2 regions of the Priestia sp. FSL R5-0597 genome follow, and region 1 is predicted to be linked to the other one. Evidence: predicted binding sites of a transcription regulator. Region 1 holds the regulator's gene; the other holds the start of a gene.

Region 1 (10,054 bases):
AGCCCGAATCCGACAGCTAACCCCATAAGCGTTTTGGAGAGGAGGTTTAAGCTGTGTAAAAACGCTGAGAACCCTTAGTGTTTTTTTTGTGCGCTTTTTTAACATAAAAAGGTATTTTTTAGGGATAATATCACTTATTCATGAACTTGTAACGGAGCTTAGCAACGAACAGTGAATAGTAGCTAAGCAATCATCGGAGGGAAATTACGTGAACTATTCAGTTCTCAAGAGATTATTGATTGGAAAGCCGCTCAAAACAAAAGAGTTAGGCGATCAAAAGCTTAGTAAGCTTAAAGCGCTGGCTATTTTATCATCAGATGCCTTATCTTCAGTGGCTTATGGAACAGAACAGATTTTGATTGTCCTTGCAACAGTGGGCGTGCTTGCCTATTGGTATTCGATTCCAATTGCGATTGGGGTATTGGTGCTGCTGACGGCTTTAATTCTTTCATATCGTCAAATTATTTATGCGTATCCGCAAGGCGGAGGAGCTTATATTGTTTCGAAAACCAATTTAGGAGAAAATCCTGGACTTATCGCTGGGGGATCACTGTTAGTAGATTATATTTTAACAGTTGCCGTGAGTGTTTCAGCAGGAACCGATGCTTTAACTTCGGCTTTTCCAACGCTGCATCACTATAACGTAGTAATTGCGTGTTTGCTGGTGATTTTTATTACGGTTTTAAATTTACGAGGTGTAACAGAATCCGCTTCTGTCTTAGCTTATCCGGTTTATTTATTTGTGATTGCTCTTATTTTGTTAATAGCGGTGGGCTTCTTCAAAATAGTGACAGGTCAAGTTTCACCTGAGCTTCATACATCTCTCGGTACCGTGGTGCCAGGTATTAGTTTGTTTTTATTATTAAAAGCTTTTTCATCAGGCTGTTCGGCATTGACTGGTGTAGAAGCTATTTCGAATGCAGTGCCTAACTTTAAAGATCCAGGTGCAAAAAATGCTGTTCATACATTAATGCTGATGGGCGGTATTTTAGCCGTTTTATTTTCTGGCATCACGTTTTTAGCTTATTGGCTTGGCATTTCTCCAAAAGCAGATGAAACGGTTGTATCACAAATTGCATCGAGTGTATTTGGACGAAATGGGTTTTATTATTTTATTCAAGGCACCACAGCTCTGATTTTAGTGCTAGCAGCGAATACGGGTTTTTCAGCTTTCCCTTTGCTTGCCGTAAACTTATCGTCTGATAAATACATGCCAAGAATGTTTCAAATTCGCGGCGATCGACTAGGCTATTCAAATGGAATTGTGATTCTTGGAATTGCTTCTATTGTCTTACTTGTCGCCTTTAAAGGAGCGACGGAACAATTAATTCCTCTTTATGCAGTTGGAGTGTTCATTCCATTTACGCTTTCTCAAACAGGCATGATTGTCAAATGGCTTAGAGAAAAGCCGGCCGGCTGGCAAGGAAAGCTAACCATTAACTTAATTGGTGCCCTCATTACCTTAACGGTGCTAATCATTTTGTTTACAACGAAGTTTTCACAAGTATGGTCCGTGCTCGTTTTCTTACCGGTTATCGTTTATATTTTTCATCGCATTCATACGCATTATGAAGCAGTAGGAGAGCAGCTTCGTATTAAGCAAGGAGAAAAGATTGGAAAGCTTGAAGGAAGTGTGGTCATTGTTCCTGTAGCAGGAATGACAAAGGTAGTGGAAAATTCATTGAACTATGCAAGAACGATTGGTGATACCGTTATTGCGGTGCACGTTGCTTTTGACCGAGAAAGCGAAAAGAGAATGGAAGAGAAGTGGGAAAAGTGGCAGCCTGATATTCGTATTGTTACGTTTCACTCTCAATACCGCAGTCTTGTGCGTCCGCTGTTTCGATTCATCGATATGGCTGAAGAAAAAGCCCGGGAAAATAATATGGCTATTACGGTTGTTATTCCGCAGTTCATCACGAAAAAAAGCTGGCAAAACATCCTTCATAATCAGTCCAGTCTGCTGTTAAAAGCACATTTGCTTTACCGTAAAAACGTAATCGTTACAACGGTACCTTATCGTTTTAAAAAATAATGAAACATGACTAAAAACCTCCAACTTATATGTTGGAGGTTTTTAATTTTTAAATTCACATACACTAACCATAATTGAATCTCATCAAAGGCACAAACGGAGGGATTGCATGAGTGAATTAATTAAGTTATTGCGAAAAGGAAATAAATCGGCCATGATGGCCGCTATAGTTAATACCATTATATCCATTATTAAAGGGATTGCTTTTGCTTTAACGGGAAATGTAGCGATGTTTGCTGAAACGATGCACAGCTTAGGAGACGCAGCAAATCAGTTCTTTGTTTTTATAGGTTCAGCATTAAGCAAAAAAGCTCCGACCAAACGATTTCCAAACGGATTTGGACGATTGGTTAATCTCGTTTTATTAGGGGCGGTTCTTGTAGTAGGAATTATGGCATTTGAAACGATTAAAGAAGGGTATCATCATATTCTTCATCCGACGAAGTCTTCAGGCTTTATTTTAAATATTGCAGTACTTGGCATCTCGGTATTACTTGAGATGTTTGTCCTCTTTAAGGCAATGAAAGAAATTTTGCACGATGTCGGAATGAATACTGCAGAGGTCAATGTTTTTACGCAAAGCTTTGTTCATCTAAAGAAAGCAAAGCCAGCAACTAAGCTTGTTTTTATGGAAGATCTGGTAGCCACTGGAGGAGGCGTATTGGCTTTAATTGCCGTTTTTATTTCGCGGTTTACGCCTTTTCATCAAGCTGAAGGAATTGCTTCTATGCTAATTGGTCTTATGATGTTTTTTGTAGTAGGACGAGTATTTTTAGATAACGCTGCTGGAGCGCTTGGTGAAGCAGATAAAGAAATGGAAATGAAAATTGGCGCCATTGTTATGCAAGATGTACAAGTGCGTGATATTCAAACGTTAATGGTGATGAAAGAAGGAGAAGAGCTTCACGTTGAATTAAAAGTAGAAATTGATCCTTCTTTAACAGTAGCAGAAGCGGATGATATTAAAGATCGTCTCGAAAATCGTATTTTACAGGAAAAAGGAATAACGGATGTCATTATTGAATTTGATGAAGATGATGGAATTCCTGACTGGGTGACAAGCGATTTACAGCTTCAAAAAGAATAAAAACAATAGGCTGAAACAAAAGTATTTTAGTTGAAAAGAAATCTGGACGAGTTTGATTCTTGATGGAGAATCAAACTCGTTCGGATTTTTTTATGGTTAGGGTGAACGTTGGTTTTCTGTATGTAGCTACTTCTAGCAGTTGATTGGAGGGCAAGACGAAGACTCCTGCGGGAAAAGCGGAAGGGGTGAGACCCTGCAGGAGCGCAAGCGACGAGGAGGCTCACCGGTCGCCCGCGGAAAGCGAAGTCTTGCACGGAAATCAACAGAGGTGTCACAAGCAATCCCTGCTAGCTTATTTATTTCATTTGTTTCCCTTTAGACTTGCTTAATTTAGTTATGTCTCAATCTCTTCTTTTTTATCATGTATTTTCTGATGCGAACAGCTTTTATGTTTTAAATCGATCTTTTAATAAATTCCATAGGGAACTCACTCCGAGACTAATGCTGATCAGAATTCCTGATAAAGCTACTATTAAAGCGATATATTCAAAGATAGAAAACTGCTTCATACTATCCCAATTGATGTTTCCCTTTAGCTTGCTAATAACTAAATTCATTCCGTAAATACCGGAAAGAACGGTATAAATCGTTAAAATTAATAATAAGTAATTGTGACGCTTGGCCGCGATTTTCTCTTGATTTTGATACAAAGTACCAAGGGTTTCTTTGACTTCTTGATAAAGAGAATTGATGTGGAAGATTTTTTTAAAGAGCTCAGAAAACTCTTGACCTTCCGTGCGAGAGCTAATTTCTAAAAATAAATATTTACCTGAAAATACAGTAATAGAGCGAATTAGTCGCTCGATGCCCTCTGAATTTTTATGAAACGTGAGCTGAGAATACTCATAGGATAGTTTTAGCAACACGATTTTATAGAAAAAATGCAAAAATAAATTATAGTAATGTTGGCCAAATAGATGATTCATCAAAAGCTGATCCGTTTTAGAGTCTGTCGATTTAGAAATACACGAAAACACATGGTCTGTTATAACGTAATAGGTTTCAGGAGCCCATCTGGAATACACGTGTTTGGTATTATACGTTTTAATATACTCATGGTTGTGTGCAGAGATAAACGGTTTCCCGTCAGGCGTATAGCTATTTAGCTGCCCAGTACGAAATAAAGTTGTGGAGTTAATCTCTTGCTCTTGATTTACCGTTACATAACTTAATACAAACATCCGTTCATCGATAAAATAAGGAAGACTCCCGACGTGCTGTTCACGCGTCGCTTCTTTTTTGATGTGTTCGTTCAAAAATGGCGCGAGCTGTGAAAAAATATAATCCTGTACTTTGCTATAGCGATGATGTTCATAGGTAATGGTGGATCCATGCTCTTCAGCAAGCTTCGGTTCTAATACACGAAAATGATTCATGAATTCTAAAATGTCATCATAGGTGTAATGATTATGACTCATCTCAGTGCGAATGGTCATGACGCCAATTTCAAAAGGACATAAAAAAACATCCACAGACAGCACGTTGCTAGACACGGTGGTGGAGGAAGTTTGTAGCGTAACGGTATGGTCTATTTTTTTTGAAAATCGAAGCAAGCCTTCTTTTTCGCACGAATCAGGAAATAGAATACATTCAATGTAAGGAAGAAAATATTGATCCAAGCTATCATGAGATACGTAATACTGTTCTCCGTAGTATTCTTTTTCTACATGTTTGTTTTGAATGGAAAAAAACTCAAACATATTTGCTTCTAGTGCATGAACAAGCTGCTCTTTATTTTTTCGATCAAAGGAAAAAGGAAAAAGAAACATGTTCATTGCTTTGGTAGGCATAATAGTTTGAAATGGTTCTGTTTTCCTTGGTGTATTGGTCATAAACTACATCCTTCTTATAGTCGGTTGTATTTTTTTTGAGAGTCGAAAAAATGCAGACAGAAAGTAAAAGGTAAAACAGGCTTTATAAAAACCGCTCTACCTGCCTGTAATGATTCGACGTATCATTTATAATATGCCAATTTTTTTAGAAAACAAACGTAAAAAAAACCAACTAACATCATGATTAGTTGGTTTTACATACAGTGTGATTAGTGAATCGTGCGATATACACCAGTGACTTTTCCTAAAATCGTTACGTGGCGAAGAATAATAGGCGCCATCGTTGAATTTTCAGGCTGTAAACGAACGAAATTTTCTTCTTTAAAGAAACGTTTTACCGTTGCTTCGTTGTCCTCGGTCATAGCGACCACAATATCTCCGTTATTAGCAGTTTGCTGCTGACGTACGATTACCATATCGCCATCTAGAATACCTGCTTCAATCATACTTTCTCCCATAATTTCAAGCATAAATACATGATCATCTGGAGAAACGAATTTATCTGGAAGAGGGAAATATTCTTCCACATTTTCAACGGCTGTTATAGGAAGACCCGCTGTTACTTTACCGATAACAGGAACATTAATGACATTGCTTTTAGGGATGTTTACTTCGTCTAGTTGAAGAACTTCGATTGCTCTTGGTTTTGTTGGATCTCTGCGAATTAACCCTTTGCTTTCTAAACGAGCTAAATGCCCGTGTACAGTGGAACTAGAGGCTAATCCAACCGCTTCCCCAATCTCACGAACAGAAGGCGGATAACCTTTTAATTTTACTTCGTGCTTAATAAAATCTAGTATGTCTTGTTGACGTTTTGATAGCTTCATATTTTTCACCTCGATTTTAGCTATTCTTTAGGTGAATTATACCACGTGATGTGTCAATATACAAACATAAGTTCGAAGAATTCCATTGACAGAAACAAATGTTCTCAATAAAATAAGAACATATATTCTGATAGGGGGATCATAATATGCACCAATTCTTACATTCTATGAAACATTACGCTATTTTTTTTGCAGTTATCGCTGCACTTACATATGTATTGACGCTGGTTTTAGGAGCGGATAAAGTAGATTTAGACAAATATTCAACGGTTACTATTACAAAAGGAGATACGCTTTGGGACTTGTCCAACAAGTATCATAATCACCATCATTTGACCACCAATGAATTTGTCAAATGGGTTGAAGACGTCAATGATCTAAACTCAGACACTGCCCAGTCTTTATCTCCTGGAGATAAATTATATATTCCTGTTTTAAAAAAAGAGTTACATAATCAAGTGGCAATTGAACAGTAGTGTGTAACGGCCGTTCCTGAATATTGTTAGAAGCCGAAAAGGTCGTGATAAAAGTGGACGCCATTATTTATTGCCGTGTAAGTACGGATAAAAAAACCCAAGAAACATCTTTACAGCGCCAGCAAGAAGAATTAAAAAAGCTTGCTGATCTTCACCATCTAAAAGTAAAAAAAGTCGTAATGGAAAAAGCAAGCGGATATGACGTAGACAGAGAGGGTATATTGGATGTTCTTCATACAATGAAAGAAGAAAAAATATCTGTGCTGCTCATTCAAGACGAAACGCGATTAGGCAGAGGAAATGCCCGAATTGCGCTTCTTCATGCTTTTCATAAAGAAAATGCTACGATTTATACGATTAGTCATCAAGGTCAGCTTCAGCTTTCAGAATCTGATTCGATGGTGTTAGATATTATTAGCTTAGTGGAAGAGCATCAGCGGAAATTACATAATGCTAAAATTAAAAGAGGAATGAAAAGAGCCGTAGAAAACGGTTATCGTCCGCAGCAAAATTTAAAAAATCAAGGAGTTAACTCAGGAAGAGAAAAAAAAGAAGCGCCGATTGAAGAAATTGTCCGCCTTCGTCATAAGGGCTTAACCTTTGCTGAAATTTCAGTTACGCTAAAAGGTTTTGGTTATAATATTTCAAAAGCAACGGTACATCGTCGCTATCAAGAGTATCAAGAGAGTGCTCAATCTCTTGATAAAACGAAAGAGATTTAGTAAGATGACTACATGTTGCCGGAACGGTTCGGTAATTTTAATTATTGATTATAAGGAGATAGGTTTTATATGCTATCAAAAGATAAACTTGCTCGTATTAATGCTCTTTCAAAAAAGGCAAAGGCTGAAGGTCTGACAGAATCTGAAGCGAAAGAACAGCAAGAGCTACGTCAGGAATATTTAAAAGTTTTCCGACAATCTATGACAAACCACCTTCATACGATTAAAGTTGTGGACGAGGAAGGTAAAGATGTTACGCCTAAGAAGTTAAAAGAGAGCAAAAAGAAGCGTCTTCACTAAGACGTTCTAGTAAAACTAGAGGGAGAGTTCCCTCTAGTTTTTTGTATATTTTTAATAAGGCACACAAAAACTGTAAAAGTGGAAATTTTTTTGGTTCAAGTATTGTACAAATAAGCAAATCATTAGTATGATAACATATGTACATAGTTTTGAAAGGAATGAAGAGTATGACACAACGTATTGAAGATCTTTCGATTGCAACAATTCGTACTTTATCAATCGATGCGATTGAGAAAGCAAATTCAGGTCACCCAGGTATGCCAATGGGAGCTGCTCCAATGGCATATACATTGTGGACAAAATTTATGAACATCAATCCAAAGAATCCAAACTGGTTCAACCGTGACCGCTTTGTATTATCAGCAGGACACGGATCAGCACTATTATACAGCTTGCTTCATTTAGCTGGATATGACTTATCAATTGAAGACCTTAAAAACTTCCGTCAATGGGGAAGCAAAACACCAGGTCATCCAGAGTTCGGTCATACAGCAGGTGTTGATGCAACAACTGGTCCACTAGGACAAGGTATTGCAATGGCTGTTGGTAAAGCAATGGCAGAACGTCATTTAGCTGAAACATACAACAAAGAAGGTTTAGAAATTGTAGACCACTTTACGTATGGTATTTGTGGTGACGGAGACTTAATGGAAGGTGTATCTGCTGAAGCAGCTTCATTAGCGGCACACTTAAAATTAGGACGCTTAGTTGTTTTATACGATTCAAATGATATTTCTTTAGACGGAGATTTAGATCGCTCGTTCTCTGAGAACGTAGAAGATCGTTTCAAGGCTTACGGATGGCAAGTAATTCGCGTTGAAGACGGCAATGACTTGACAGCGATTGCAAACGCAATTGAAGAAGCAAAAAGCGATTTAACACGCCCAACGCTAATTGAAGTAAAAACAACAATCGGATTTGGTTCTCCAAACCACGCGGGTACTTCTGGCGTGCACGGTTCTCCATTAGGTTCCGATGAAACAAAATTAACAAAAGAAGCTTATGCATGGACATTTGAAGAAGATTTCTATGTGCCAGAAGAAGTGTATGCTCACTTCAAAGCTACAATTGCTGAAGATGGCCAAAAGAAAGAAAACGAATGGAACGATGTATTTGCACAGTATAAAGAAAAATATCCTGAACTAGGTCGTCAATTTGAACTAGCAGTAGAAGGAAAGTTACCGGAAGGCTGGGAAGAAACGCTTCCAGCATACGAAACGGGTTCAAGCTTAGCTAGCCGTGCTTCTTCTGGAGAAGTATTAAACGCAGTAGCACAAGCTGTACCTCAATTCTTCGGCGGTTCAGCTGACTTAGCTGGGTCAAATAAAACAATGATTAAAGGTTCAGAAGACTTCACTGCAGCTGATTACAGCGGACGTAATATTTGGTTCGGTGTACGTGAATTTGCAATGGGAGCTGCATTAAACGGTATGGCTCTACACGGCGGTGTAAAAGTATTCGGAGGAACATTCTTTGTATTCTCTGATTATCTTCGCCCAGCAATTCGCTTAGCAGCTTTAATGAAGCTTCCTGTAACATATGTATTCACACATGACAGTATCGCAGTTGGAGAAGACGGCCCAACACATGAGCCAATTGAACAATTGCCATCACTTCGTGCAATGCCAGGTCTTTCAGTGGTTCGTCCTGCAGATGCAAATGAAACAGCTGCTGCATGGCGCTTAGCATTAGAATCAACTGACCGCCCAACGGCGCTTGTATTGACTCGTCAAAACTTGCCAACGCTTGAAGGTACAAAAGAAAATGCATACGAAGGCGTGTCTAAAGGCGCGTACGTTGTATCTAAAGCTGGTAAAGACCAAGCGGATGCATTAATACTTGCAACAGGCTCTGAAGTAAGCCTAGCAGTAGAAGCACAAAAAGCATTAGCTGCAGAAGGCATTGATGTATCTGTAGTAAGTATGCCTGCATGGGATCGTTTCGAAGAGCAATCTGCTGAGTACAAAGAAAGTGTTATCCCTAAATCAGTGAAAAAACGTTTAGGTATTGAAATGGCTTCTACACTTGGCTGGGAACGCTATGTTGGAGACGAGGGACAAGTTCTTGGTATTAATCACTTCGGTGCATCTGCTCCTGGTGAAACAATCATGAAAGAATTTGGTTTTACAGTTGAAAATGTAGTAGCAAAAGTGAAAAGCTTGCTTAATGCATAATTCTTTTTCACAAGAAAGAGCAGACTCCTATGGTCTGCTCTTTTTTTTCGACAAAAAAACAAAGAAATTTTTTCATCGATAGACAAGCATTGCGTACACCATTCGGTATAATGGTACAAAAAAGAACGAGCCGAAAGGGAGGATGAATCGTGAGAACGTATGAAGTATATTTAATGGAGGAAGAAGTTGCATCATCCTATTTTCGAAGAGAAAAGCTCATTTATCAGCTGCTGATTGAATATAAAATGAAACGTCACTTGCAGGAAACGCATTTACAAAAACAAGTTCATTACATTACTCGCCAACTGCCCAATTCATTTATTCAACGAGAATTACTTCAGGCGTTTTCTCATTATCCTCATTTTTTTACTCATCAAGAGACGTTTGTGCTAGAATATCCTCATAAAAAAAGTCGAGCATCTATAAAATTAACGAATCGCTGTATAACAATTGAAGGAGATGGCAATGTTGATGCTGAGACAGCTTTTTTTGAAGTATTACGCAAGCTAGATCCTTGTTTTTTAGCAGTGAATTATGGAACGGATGAATACGGCTGGCTGAGGCCTGTGAAAACAAGAAAATTTGTGTAATTATTTAAGGA
Region 2 (10,054 bases), 2.1 Mb from region 1:
GAAGTTTGGGACCGATAATGCCATAACTTTATTGTATTTTACTAACTACACTAGAAAAGAAGACGGCGATTTTGTATTAAACATCGAGACAACTTGGACTGTATATTCTGAATTTAATGATACGTACCCATCATCAGAGAGTGATGTGCCATTTAATACAGAAGAGCAGCATTTTAAGCATATTTGGGACATGAGAAGAGAAAAGGTAGTGGATCTTGTATTAGGAACTTCATCTCCTCACCTTATTATCACGCTAGAATCAGGGAAAGTTTTATTTGTGAATGGTCACGATTCTAACTATGAATGTTGGCAATTAGGAGATCATTTTTCAGGAGGGAGTTGTGATTGGCTTTTAGTAGCAACCCGAGGCGATAATATCGCCATTTGGTGTCCTGATGATTTTGAATAAGTACTAGATTACTTGGTATAGAAGGGAGAATGATAGATATTGCTGACACTACATTTATATGATTTAACAATTATAGATGATGAATGGGGAGAGAATCATAACGATTTTTACGTCAAATTAGAAGCTGACATTGGAATAAAAGGACATAAAAGCCCAATAGAAGTATTTTCAATATATGTTACGAGCCCCTGTAGACTAAGTTCAATGCTAAAAGACCAAGAAATCGAAACAAGTAGAGGCTTATTTATTATGAATGATTTTAATATTAAGGCTGTAGAAGATCGACTTAAGAAATTACTCCTACATTGCAGCAGACCAAGTTGGGAAGAATGCTTACTTGCAGTTAGTCGATATGCTATTAGAGAGTGTGAAACGTAATAAAGTTTGGAATTCCTTTTACGAAGACTAAGGTTAAATTAACAGGATTATTTTACATATATGCTCAAGGGAGGCAGAGAATGAATTTAGATCAATTAATTAAGTTAGGGGCTCCCTATTTTCATATAGCTGTAGGAGATACAGCATTATTATTTAACTTACAGGTTCAAGCTAGGGAATTAAATAAGACAGAATTCAAAGTAATTAGGGGAAAAAAGTGTAGGAATATCACAGGTCTAATGGATGAATGGGCTGCTGCTCTCCAATTCCCAGATTATTTTGGAGAGAATTGGGCTGCTTTTGACGAGTGTTTAAATGATCTAGATTGGCTTCCTGCAGATAGATACATCTTATTCATTACGGACGCACATCTCATTTTAAAAAAGAAGAAGAAAAATTTTAAAATTTTAATCAATATTTTAAAAAACACTATTCAAGAATGGACTGAAGGTAGGTATTATGATTCTTTCCCTACGGAACCGACTCCTTTTCATATTATTTTTCAATGTGGTGATGTACATAAGGAAATATTTCAAAAAAGGCTTGTTGATGCAGGAATAGAGCTGGTAAATACCTTTCAACTAGAAAAACAGGATAAAGCATTACAGAATTTCCAAAGAGCACATCAATTTTGTAAGAATAATAAGGAGAATTTAGTCCAAGATCAAATATGCGGCTGTTTTTACTGTTTGAAAATGTTTCATCCGATGAAAATTGAAGAATGGATAGACACTGACGATGATACTGCTATCTGTCCTTACTGCGGGATTGATTCTGTAATAGGTTACAGCTCTGGATTGCCCATTACCCAAGAATTCTTAAGAGGAATGAAGGCATATTGGTTTTAAACAAGGGGGTACGTAGATGGATAATTTACTGGATTTACGGATTGAATTAATCACAGGACAAAAATTAGCTATGCAAGGGTCTTATCAAAGAAGAGCTCCCTCAAAAAAGGCCATTCCTCATCTTTTAGTAGCAAGAAAAGGTTTAAAGGATTATGTTAACCAATACCCTACTAATGCTTTAGCTTGGCAATTGCTATCGGAGGCTGAAGAATATCTATTAAATTATAACGAGGCCTTAACGGCACTTCAGAATGCCCTATCTCTTGGCGAAAAAGATAAAAAGTTACTAAAAAGATTAGCTATGCTAACAGAATACGGAAACCAATGGAAAGAGCTTGGAATAACATCAGAGCAATTAAAATCGTTAGAAATATATCTACAAGAAAAATTAGAATCGTATGGTTGTAATCATACGTTAATTTATACCAGAGAGTGGTTGGATATAAACGTGTTAAGAAACAAAAAGTCTAAGTTAGTAAAGGCCTTACAAAATCATGGTGGTTTTTGTGATTGTGAAGTTCTTATGAATGTGATCGATTAGGTTAAAGTACTACTGAAAGTCTTTATTTTACTAACTTTAATAAATATCTATTTTGAAAAGGTGAAACGAATGTTTGAAAGTCAGCCAACAAACAAAGATTTGATAAATAAGCTAGAAGATGTTCTCAAAGGAGACGTATCTAGAGAGCAATTTAATATGTGGGCCTACAAATGGGTTCAAAATCTAGATAATAGAAGTAATCTTTCCTTAAATGAGAATCAATTACATGAATACTTTATTTTCTTATTAGGCATCGATTTAGAGATGGAACCCGATATATATTTCTACGACAATAGACAAATTCAAGAATGGATTGAGAAAATAAAACATGGTATTCAATTATCTTAATAAAGATATAAGTACTATCGTTGAGAAAAGAGATGCAAGAATCAAATTAAAATTGAAGGTAAACAGGGCTTTATTCAAATTAAGTCAGAAAAGAAATATGGGTTTTCCAATAAAAAAAGTCATTTTGGAGGTTATGATATTGAAGGAACGGTTGAAATAAAGACTGGGAATTACTATGTATTAGGAGAATTGTGGTTCACTACAAACGATATGTATGAATTTTATCAAGCATTAAACAAATGCTATAATACCCTCCAAGGCATAGCCACTTTTATAAACTACGAAACGTCTCTTCAAATAGAATTTGAATTTAATAATCTAGGTCAAGTCGTTATCCAAGGTTATTATAGAGAGAAGCCTTATTTGGAAAACGTACTGCAATTTGAAATAGAAAGTGATCAAAGTTTTATTTTAGCTACGTTAAATGAATTAAAAACATTTTTGAGTCAATATGGGGATATTAGCTGAGATAATTAATGAAAAAAGGAAATCCAAGGTAGGGTAAAGTACCTTGGTGTTTTTATTTCTCAAAACCTCTCCTACATTAACTAAGAGTGTATATACAATAAATTGTTTTAGAAAGATCAATGATAACAAAAATTCAAAATTTCAATAACGTAGCTTTCGATTATCCTATAAAAAGGTACAGTTCGCAAAGGCATAAATCCCCAGAATTACATGCCCTAATATCTTAAAAAAGCTCCTTTGTATATACTGTTGTGAATAAAACGTTATTATGGTATAAATCTACTATAATATAACAAAGTAGGTAATTTACATGTCAAAAAGTAAATGGTTTTTGATTTTATTTGTTCTATTAATTTCTATTACTTTTTTCTTTTTTATACTCAAAGAAGATGGAGAAATCAAAAGAGATAATATAGAAATAGGATATAAAACAAATGATGAATCTCAACACATTATTGATCCACAGAATAAAGTGGATCGAAATAAGGAAATAATCGTCTCTACACATTTTAAAGAAAATTCGGAAAAGGAAAAACAAAATAAAAAGTTTGTACTAAAATTAGCTAATATCAAGGATAAGAGCAATGTTTTAATGGAAGAAATTATTCCTAATGACGAGGCCACTGCGGGTTACGAATTTAAAATTAGTTCAGGAAAACTTTCTGCGGGAAAGTATCAATTTTCTTTGTATAGAGATAATAATTTGAGCGTAGTAAAAGTCTTTACATTCAAATGATAAAGAATACATAGTCCGTAAAGGTATACCTTTACGAACTTTTCTTTTTCGTAAGAAATCTATCATCTTTATCGTTTGCTTAAGTTATAAAAACAATTACGAACGTCTTCTGGAATCCATGCACTTTTACGAACATTTTTAGTAATAAAAAAGGATTCATACCGGTTAATCGATATGAATCCTTTTGAAACATAGTTATATACCAATAGGTATTTCTTATAATAAAATTAATCCACCTATTATAAGAACAGCACCAAGCATAATACGGAACCCAGAAGACGACACTGGATCAGTAACTATATCGGATGCTACTGCTAAAACAACTAAAGTTTTTTTAGTCTTTCCTTTTGTGTTTTTATCTTTTACGATGATTAAAATTCCCGAGATTAATAGATACAAACCAACTAGTAAAACTAATATAGGTATAAAAATTATTTCCACCTGCTCTTATGTATTATAGTGTATTTATTTTCTATGCTTTTTATAACGTACATAGCTCTTTGTGTATGTATAAATAAACCATTAGAAAACATTCAATATTGCTCCAATAATAATTGCTATTAAAAAATATATCAGGAGACTAAATGATATTAAATATTCCCTAGTTTCTCTGTTATATCTTCACTCCATAAAGATTCGGAAACTTAAATAACATAAACAGAAAATAATTAACATGACCCACATAGGAAGCTGTTCAAAAGCAATAAAGAGTATAATAAAAACAATATAAAAACTTTTTTCTACCCATTTATGCCACTTGTTTACATGATTTTTTCAGTGTCGTGGTCATCTTTAACATTTAATTTTATAGCAAGATACTTTGTAATAAGAGATGCTACTAACAATAATAGTAAGAGGTATAAAAATGTTTTTAGCAATAATATTCAACTCCTATTTAAAATACATTTAACAAAGTACCAACTCCTATAGAAGCTAAATAAAAGAAGAAGAAGATAACGGCTAAAAGGTGTTCCTTTGTTTCTCTTGCAAATTTCCATTCCATAAATATATTAAATCCCTGATAAACAATACAAAAAGCAGCTAAAATAATCCACATAGGAACTTGATTATAATAGCTTAGGGAAAATAAAAATATTATGTATAGTACAACTTCTATTCTTGAGTGCCACCTGTTTACTTTTTTTCTATAAATATCTGGATCGGTTTCTAAGTGCATCTTTTTTCTTAAGTATTTTTCGACATAATGAGCGATATAAAACGCTACTATAATAAAAATCAAAAATTTGTACATAAATACCTCCTAATATCCAATAATATCATTTTTTTCTATTTTAATTAAATTAATCCACTTGTTGTGGAATTAATCATATGATTTAAGGCAGGTTTTATTGAACAGTAAGAAGAGGCTTCACTTGTGAATGAAAACATAGTAGCAATTGAAAGTTATAAAATTGCGTTTTATAAAGATTTAAAATATATGTTACTGAGGAAGATGATGTAATGACGAAATAACTATGTAAAGAAAAGATGGAAAGTTAAAGAGCCCTTGTATACCAAGAGCTCATATTTTTGTATGGTTCCGATAATTAAACTTATGTGAACTAGAATATAATAAGAGGCCGGGACAAAGCCCAGCCTCTTAGATTATCTATATAAATTTTCTACAGGTTTACCTAAATTGTTTATATCCTGAGTAATATTTAAAATGATTAAATAATGATCTTGGCTTTTTCGTTTACCAAGAAAAACAACTTGGTGAACTTCAACTAAATCATTTTCATATTCTTTGTTAGTTTCACACATTTCATACAAAGTGCTACCAAACTCAGTATTATCCCAATTAGCTATATCAAGCTCTATAAAAACTTGGCTTTTTTTTACGTTAATCATTTGTTGTCTACCCCTTATCTATAGCACAATTAGAATGCTAGTGGAAATTGCGTACTCTTTGCAGAGTTGCTTTTATTTATTATAACTCTATGATCTCTTGTCGAAGTATCTGAGGTACTAATATTAGAATCAAAACGTTTAGCGTAAAAAACTTGAGTATTTCCTTTTTTATCAGTTTGTGACCATTTATTATCGTAATTATTCATAGTTTCTTCTCTTAATTTTTTGACATCAACATTGCGACCATATTGAGTATCATTAGGTGTAGATTTTTTCTTTGGATTATACTTATGCCTATCATATGCGTGCTCATTGATAAAGCTTGATTTGTTCATTCCACCATTTAATTTATATGGAACAGTGTTATTCTTTCCCTTTTTAGGTTTACCTCTTCTTTTTAAAGCTTCAAAAGTACTTGTCGAAGCATCAGATACAACAGCCGTAATAGCCCCACTTGTGTTTGTAGTCACTTGTAAATTGATATCGTAACTAACTCCATCTTCAAAAAAAGCAGTATATGTAACTTTGTTGATTGCATCGTTCTCTAAAATCCCTGCATTTTTAAGTTCATCTAATCCATATACTTCAATTTTTTCTTCCAAAACTAACTTCTGAAATTCATCATCGTTCCATTCATCTGCGTAAGATATACTGCTAAACGAAAATAGACCTAAAATCATTAATAAAAAGGCTTTAACTAAAATTCGATTCTTTACCACTTGATTTTCTCCCCTTTTTCATATTTTGTCAACAATGAGAAATTATACTATACAAAAACAGAAAATGTAACAAAAATATACATAAAAATAATAATTTGTTATTTTTATAGTTATATAGACCTTTCTGTAAGTTGATTAAAAAGAGATATATCATATTGCAGTAACAATAATCGGGAAAAATTTAGAATTTCCATTGAATAAAGAACGTTTGTTCGTATATAATAGAGAACAAACGTTCTTTATCTGAGGAGTTCTTTCAATGGATTATGCCCAGCTACCAAACAGAGTCATTATATGCATCGACATGAAAGCATTTTTTGCTTCAGTTTCTTCTGTCATACGGGGATTAGATCCGCTGAAAACAAAGCTTGCGGTGGTAGGAGATATCAAACGGTCGGGATCGGTTGTGTTAGCTGCCACACCTTTATTAAAGAAAGAAGGAATCAAAACAGGAAGTCGTCTTTTTGACATCCCTAAAAGGAAAGATATCCATGTGGTGAATCCATCTATGGAGAGATATATTAAGGCTTCGAACTATATTTCTAGTTTGGTGTTACAGTATGTGGCTCCTGAAGATTTTCATGCCTATAGCATTGATGAGTTGTTTATTGATGCGACAGCTTCTTTGCATTTATTCGCTAAAACACCAGAAGAATTAGCCCATAAAATCATTAACGAGATTTACCGTAAGACACGGCTGACAGCTACCGCAGGCATCGGTCCCAATCTCTTACTGGCGAAGGTGAGTTTAGATCATGAGGCTAAGAATAGCCCAACAGGAGTTGCGTATTGGCGATATGAGGATATTCCCTCTAAGCTGTGGTCCATTCATCCCATGAAGGATTTCTGGGGGATCTCGTCTGCGACGGAAAGACGCTTGAATCGTCTGGGCATTCACTCCATAAAAGAACTCGCTCTTTCTTCTGTAGAGATGTTACAAAAAGAATTTGGCATTCTGGGTGAAGAGTTGCATCAACATGCGAATGGGATTGATTACAGTCGCATTTCTGATGTGTACATTCCTAGCTCTCGTTCATTTGGAAAAAGTCAGATTCTATTCCATGATTATACAAACCGAAAAGAAGTGGAGTTATTGCTGTTAGAGCTATTGGACGATGTATGTTTTCGTTTACGCATGCATGAAGTAGTGGCTCAGACTGTTCATTTATCTATTGGTTACAGCAAACAAACAAGTGGAGGCTTCTCCAGACAAAAGAAAATGGGGAGAGCTTCGAATTTAAGCCAAGATATCTTTCCGTATTGTTTAACCATCTTACATACACATGATAGCGGAATGCCGATTCGTTCCATTGGCATTTCCTTGTCGAACACACGCATTCAAGAAGAAGAACAAATGAGCTTATTTGAGGATATTGATCAGCGGGAAAGAGCCTATGCACTTGCAAAAACGATCGATGACATTCGTCTTCGTTATGGAAAGAATAGCGTTCTACGGGCCTCAAGCTATCTCGATCATTCAACGGCTCGTTATCGAAACGGCCTTCTAGGAGGTCATAAAGCATAAAGGAGGAAAATAATATGCAGAACAGAGGAATGAAAAAATGGCGACCGTTCGCCACTATGCCAGAGCAATACAGAGGATTACAGGAAATGATAAAAAAACAAGCAGAGATACCACAACCTTTTTTAACAGAAGATCAAATGGAACAGATTAATTTCACTTTGATCGAAGCGCTTCATACACATAAAAAAGTGTACCTGACGTATTACAAACATGGGCAGTGTATAACGGAAACAGGAATTATTCAATTTGTTGATTCTCTAGGAGGTGTCTTTGTTTTTATAGATGAAGGATGTAAGCAAACAAACAAAATGAGGTTAAGCGAGCTAATTGATGTTCGTTTCATGTAGTAGAAAGTAATAAAACAGTTTATTTACATAAGATTCCCATACATAATTAGTATAAGCTTAAAAAGTACAGGATCATTTTCATAGATTCATTTAGTAATGTTATATAAGGAGGCCTTTAAAATGAAGCAGGTTTGGCATGAATTTGAACAGTGGTTGAGAATAAATCGGCCAGAAGCAGTAGGAACACTTAACGAAGCAGCTGCTGAATCAGAAATTGCAGCGGTTGAACAAAAGATGGGACTAACCTTCCCCCAAAACCTTAAAGACTGGTTAATGATACATAATGGACAGAGCGATGAGTATATAGGAGTTATTGAAAATTATACTCTATTACCTCTAGAGGAGATTCTGTATACGTGGCAAACCTTAAAAGAGCTTTTAGACGGAGGAGAATTTGAAGATTTTCCAGAAGTAGAATCTGTTGGACCAGTGAAAAAAGAATTGTGGTGGAACCCGCGTTGGATTTCGATTGCCACGAATGGGGGAGGAGATGATATTTGTATAGACTTGGATCCTGATGAAGGAGGAAAAGTCGGCCAAATTATCACCTTTTGGCACGATTGGGAACAGCGCGAAGTAATAGCAGACAGCTTAGAAGAATGGGTAATGGCCACGATAAATCATATAGATCATTAAAGGGGAGAAGCAAATGATAAAGCCGGATATAGAGAAAATCTATAAAATTCTTAAAGCACTTCCAGGTACGTCGGTGAAAGTAGAATTTGAAGATGAAGTGGGAGAAATTCTTTCTACTCCTTATTATATCTATCTTAAAAGCGAGTTTTTAGATGGACAATTAGGCTATAGAGAAGATCTAGAAGCCAATTCCCTTATAGGGAATCAAGAAGGAGATTGGCAAGAAAGGTGGTTTGTCATAGGGTATGATGAAGAAATCGGCGGTGACCCGCTTTTTATTGATATAGCGAATGAAGATTATCCAGTTTTTACAGCTGAACATGGTATGGGTGAATGGGACGCTTTAGAAATGTATGATTCTCTAGAAGAGTTTGTAGAAGATGTTACTTAATTATGGCTTCGTTAAAAGATTTTGATAAGAGTATGGACATAAGAGGATAGATAGTAGTTTAATATCTACCTAGCTGTCCTCTTTTGTAGTACCTATTAAACTTAGAAAGAATGTAGAGAAAGGAAGGTCCTGATGGTAGGAATCGATTTCTATATCGTTAATAATGAGAAAGAAGCAGCTTCTTCTACTAAATGTGTAAAATTTGAGGAAAGAGTACAAGACTATCTGTTAGCGAGAGAATCCAAGGGTCCATTTGAATTATTGACGGGGTTAGATCAGTATGGTGACAAGTTATTTTCTGTACAAGAAATAAAGCAATTAGTAAAGATATGTGAAGCATTACAGACTACCTGTAGACAACCAACGGAGATAAACCTGAATACGAGAGCTTTTGCTGAAGCATTAAAGAATCTTTGCTTAGAAGCACTGAAGCTAAATAAATTAGTATTTGCAGCTGGTGATTGATGTAGAATTAAATGAAATCCATGTTGTGGTTTCGTCGCTTCGATAATATGAATGAATAAATTCAAAGGGGAAACGTCTTGAAAAAAACAGTTCTAAATAAAAATAAAACACTTATAGAGTTAGGGTATGAGTTTCTAGTCGTTTGTCCACATTGTGCTTCTTGCGCCAAAGTCATAGCTTTAGATGACCCGAGTCCTTATATCGCTCACGTCAGAAGAAGGTTTATTTGTACTGCTTGCGGAGTCATAAAAAACAAAGTTATAAAAGCAAACGGTTATGGACAAGCAAGGGTCTCGTACGAACCTAAAGTGAATTATGAAGTGATTTTAGCCAAAAATCCCTGCGACTGGTATTTTCGACTTCCACTCTACTTACAAATCGCATGCAGTGGA

The links. Region 1 encodes LexA, which represses DNA repair genes until DNA is damaged. Its sites were predicted from a motif close to CGAACATATGTTCG; they were not measured.
Region 2: the regulator LexA is predicted to act here: its motif matches at 6,500-6,513, upstream of MKX72_RS09230 (Y-family DNA polymerase).

Annotation. Positions count from the first base shown of each region.
Region 1 is NZ_JBBOUZ010000001.1:3,890,874-3,900,927, reverse strand. Features, by position in the region: cyclic di-AMP (ydaO/yuaA leader) riboswitch at 1-46, shown strand, start outside; gene MKX72_RS20690 (APC family permease) at 209-2,035, shown strand; gene MKX72_RS20685 (cation diffusion facilitator family transporter) at 2,145-3,122, shown strand; gene MKX72_RS20680 (hypothetical protein) at 3,262-3,441, shown strand; gene MKX72_RS20675 (hypothetical protein) at 3,509-4,954, opposite strand; gene lexA (transcriptional repressor LexA) at 5,164-5,781, opposite strand; gene yneA (cell division suppressor protein YneA) at 5,928-6,257, shown strand; gene MKX72_RS20660 (YneB family resolvase-like protein) at 6,311-6,979, shown strand; gene MKX72_RS20655 (DUF896 domain-containing protein) at 7,049-7,279, shown strand; gene tkt (transketolase) at 7,447-9,453, shown strand; gene sirA (sporulation inhibitor of replication protein SirA) at 9,603-10,043, shown strand.
Region 2 is NZ_JBBOUZ010000001.1:1,800,121-1,810,174, forward strand. Features, by position in the region: gene MKX72_RS09175 (hypothetical protein) at 1-409, shown strand, start outside; gene MKX72_RS09180 (Imm8 family immunity protein) at 449-787, shown strand; partial or broken gene MKX72_RS09185 (barstar family protein) at 868-1,224, shown strand; gene MKX72_RS09190 (hypothetical protein) at 1,351-1,635, shown strand; gene MKX72_RS09195 (DUF2695 domain-containing protein) at 1,652-2,176, shown strand; gene MKX72_RS09200 (hypothetical protein) at 2,246-2,524, shown strand; gene MKX72_RS09205 (WapI family immunity protein) at 2,576-2,992, shown strand; gene MKX72_RS09210 (hypothetical protein) at 3,303-3,728, shown strand; gene MKX72_RS09215 (DUF4181 domain-containing protein) at 4,624-4,980, opposite strand; gene MKX72_RS09220 (hypothetical protein) at 5,334-5,579, opposite strand; gene MKX72_RS09225 (hypothetical protein) at 5,609-6,298, opposite strand; gene MKX72_RS09230 (Y-family DNA polymerase) at 6,558-7,823, shown strand; gene MKX72_RS09235 (YolD-like family protein) at 7,838-8,170, shown strand; gene MKX72_RS09240 (SMI1/KNR4 family protein) at 8,291-8,806, shown strand; gene MKX72_RS09245 (SMI1/KNR4 family protein) at 8,820-9,197, shown strand; gene MKX72_RS09250 (hypothetical protein) at 9,330-9,662, shown strand; gene MKX72_RS09255 (hypothetical protein) at 9,740-10,054, shown strand, end outside.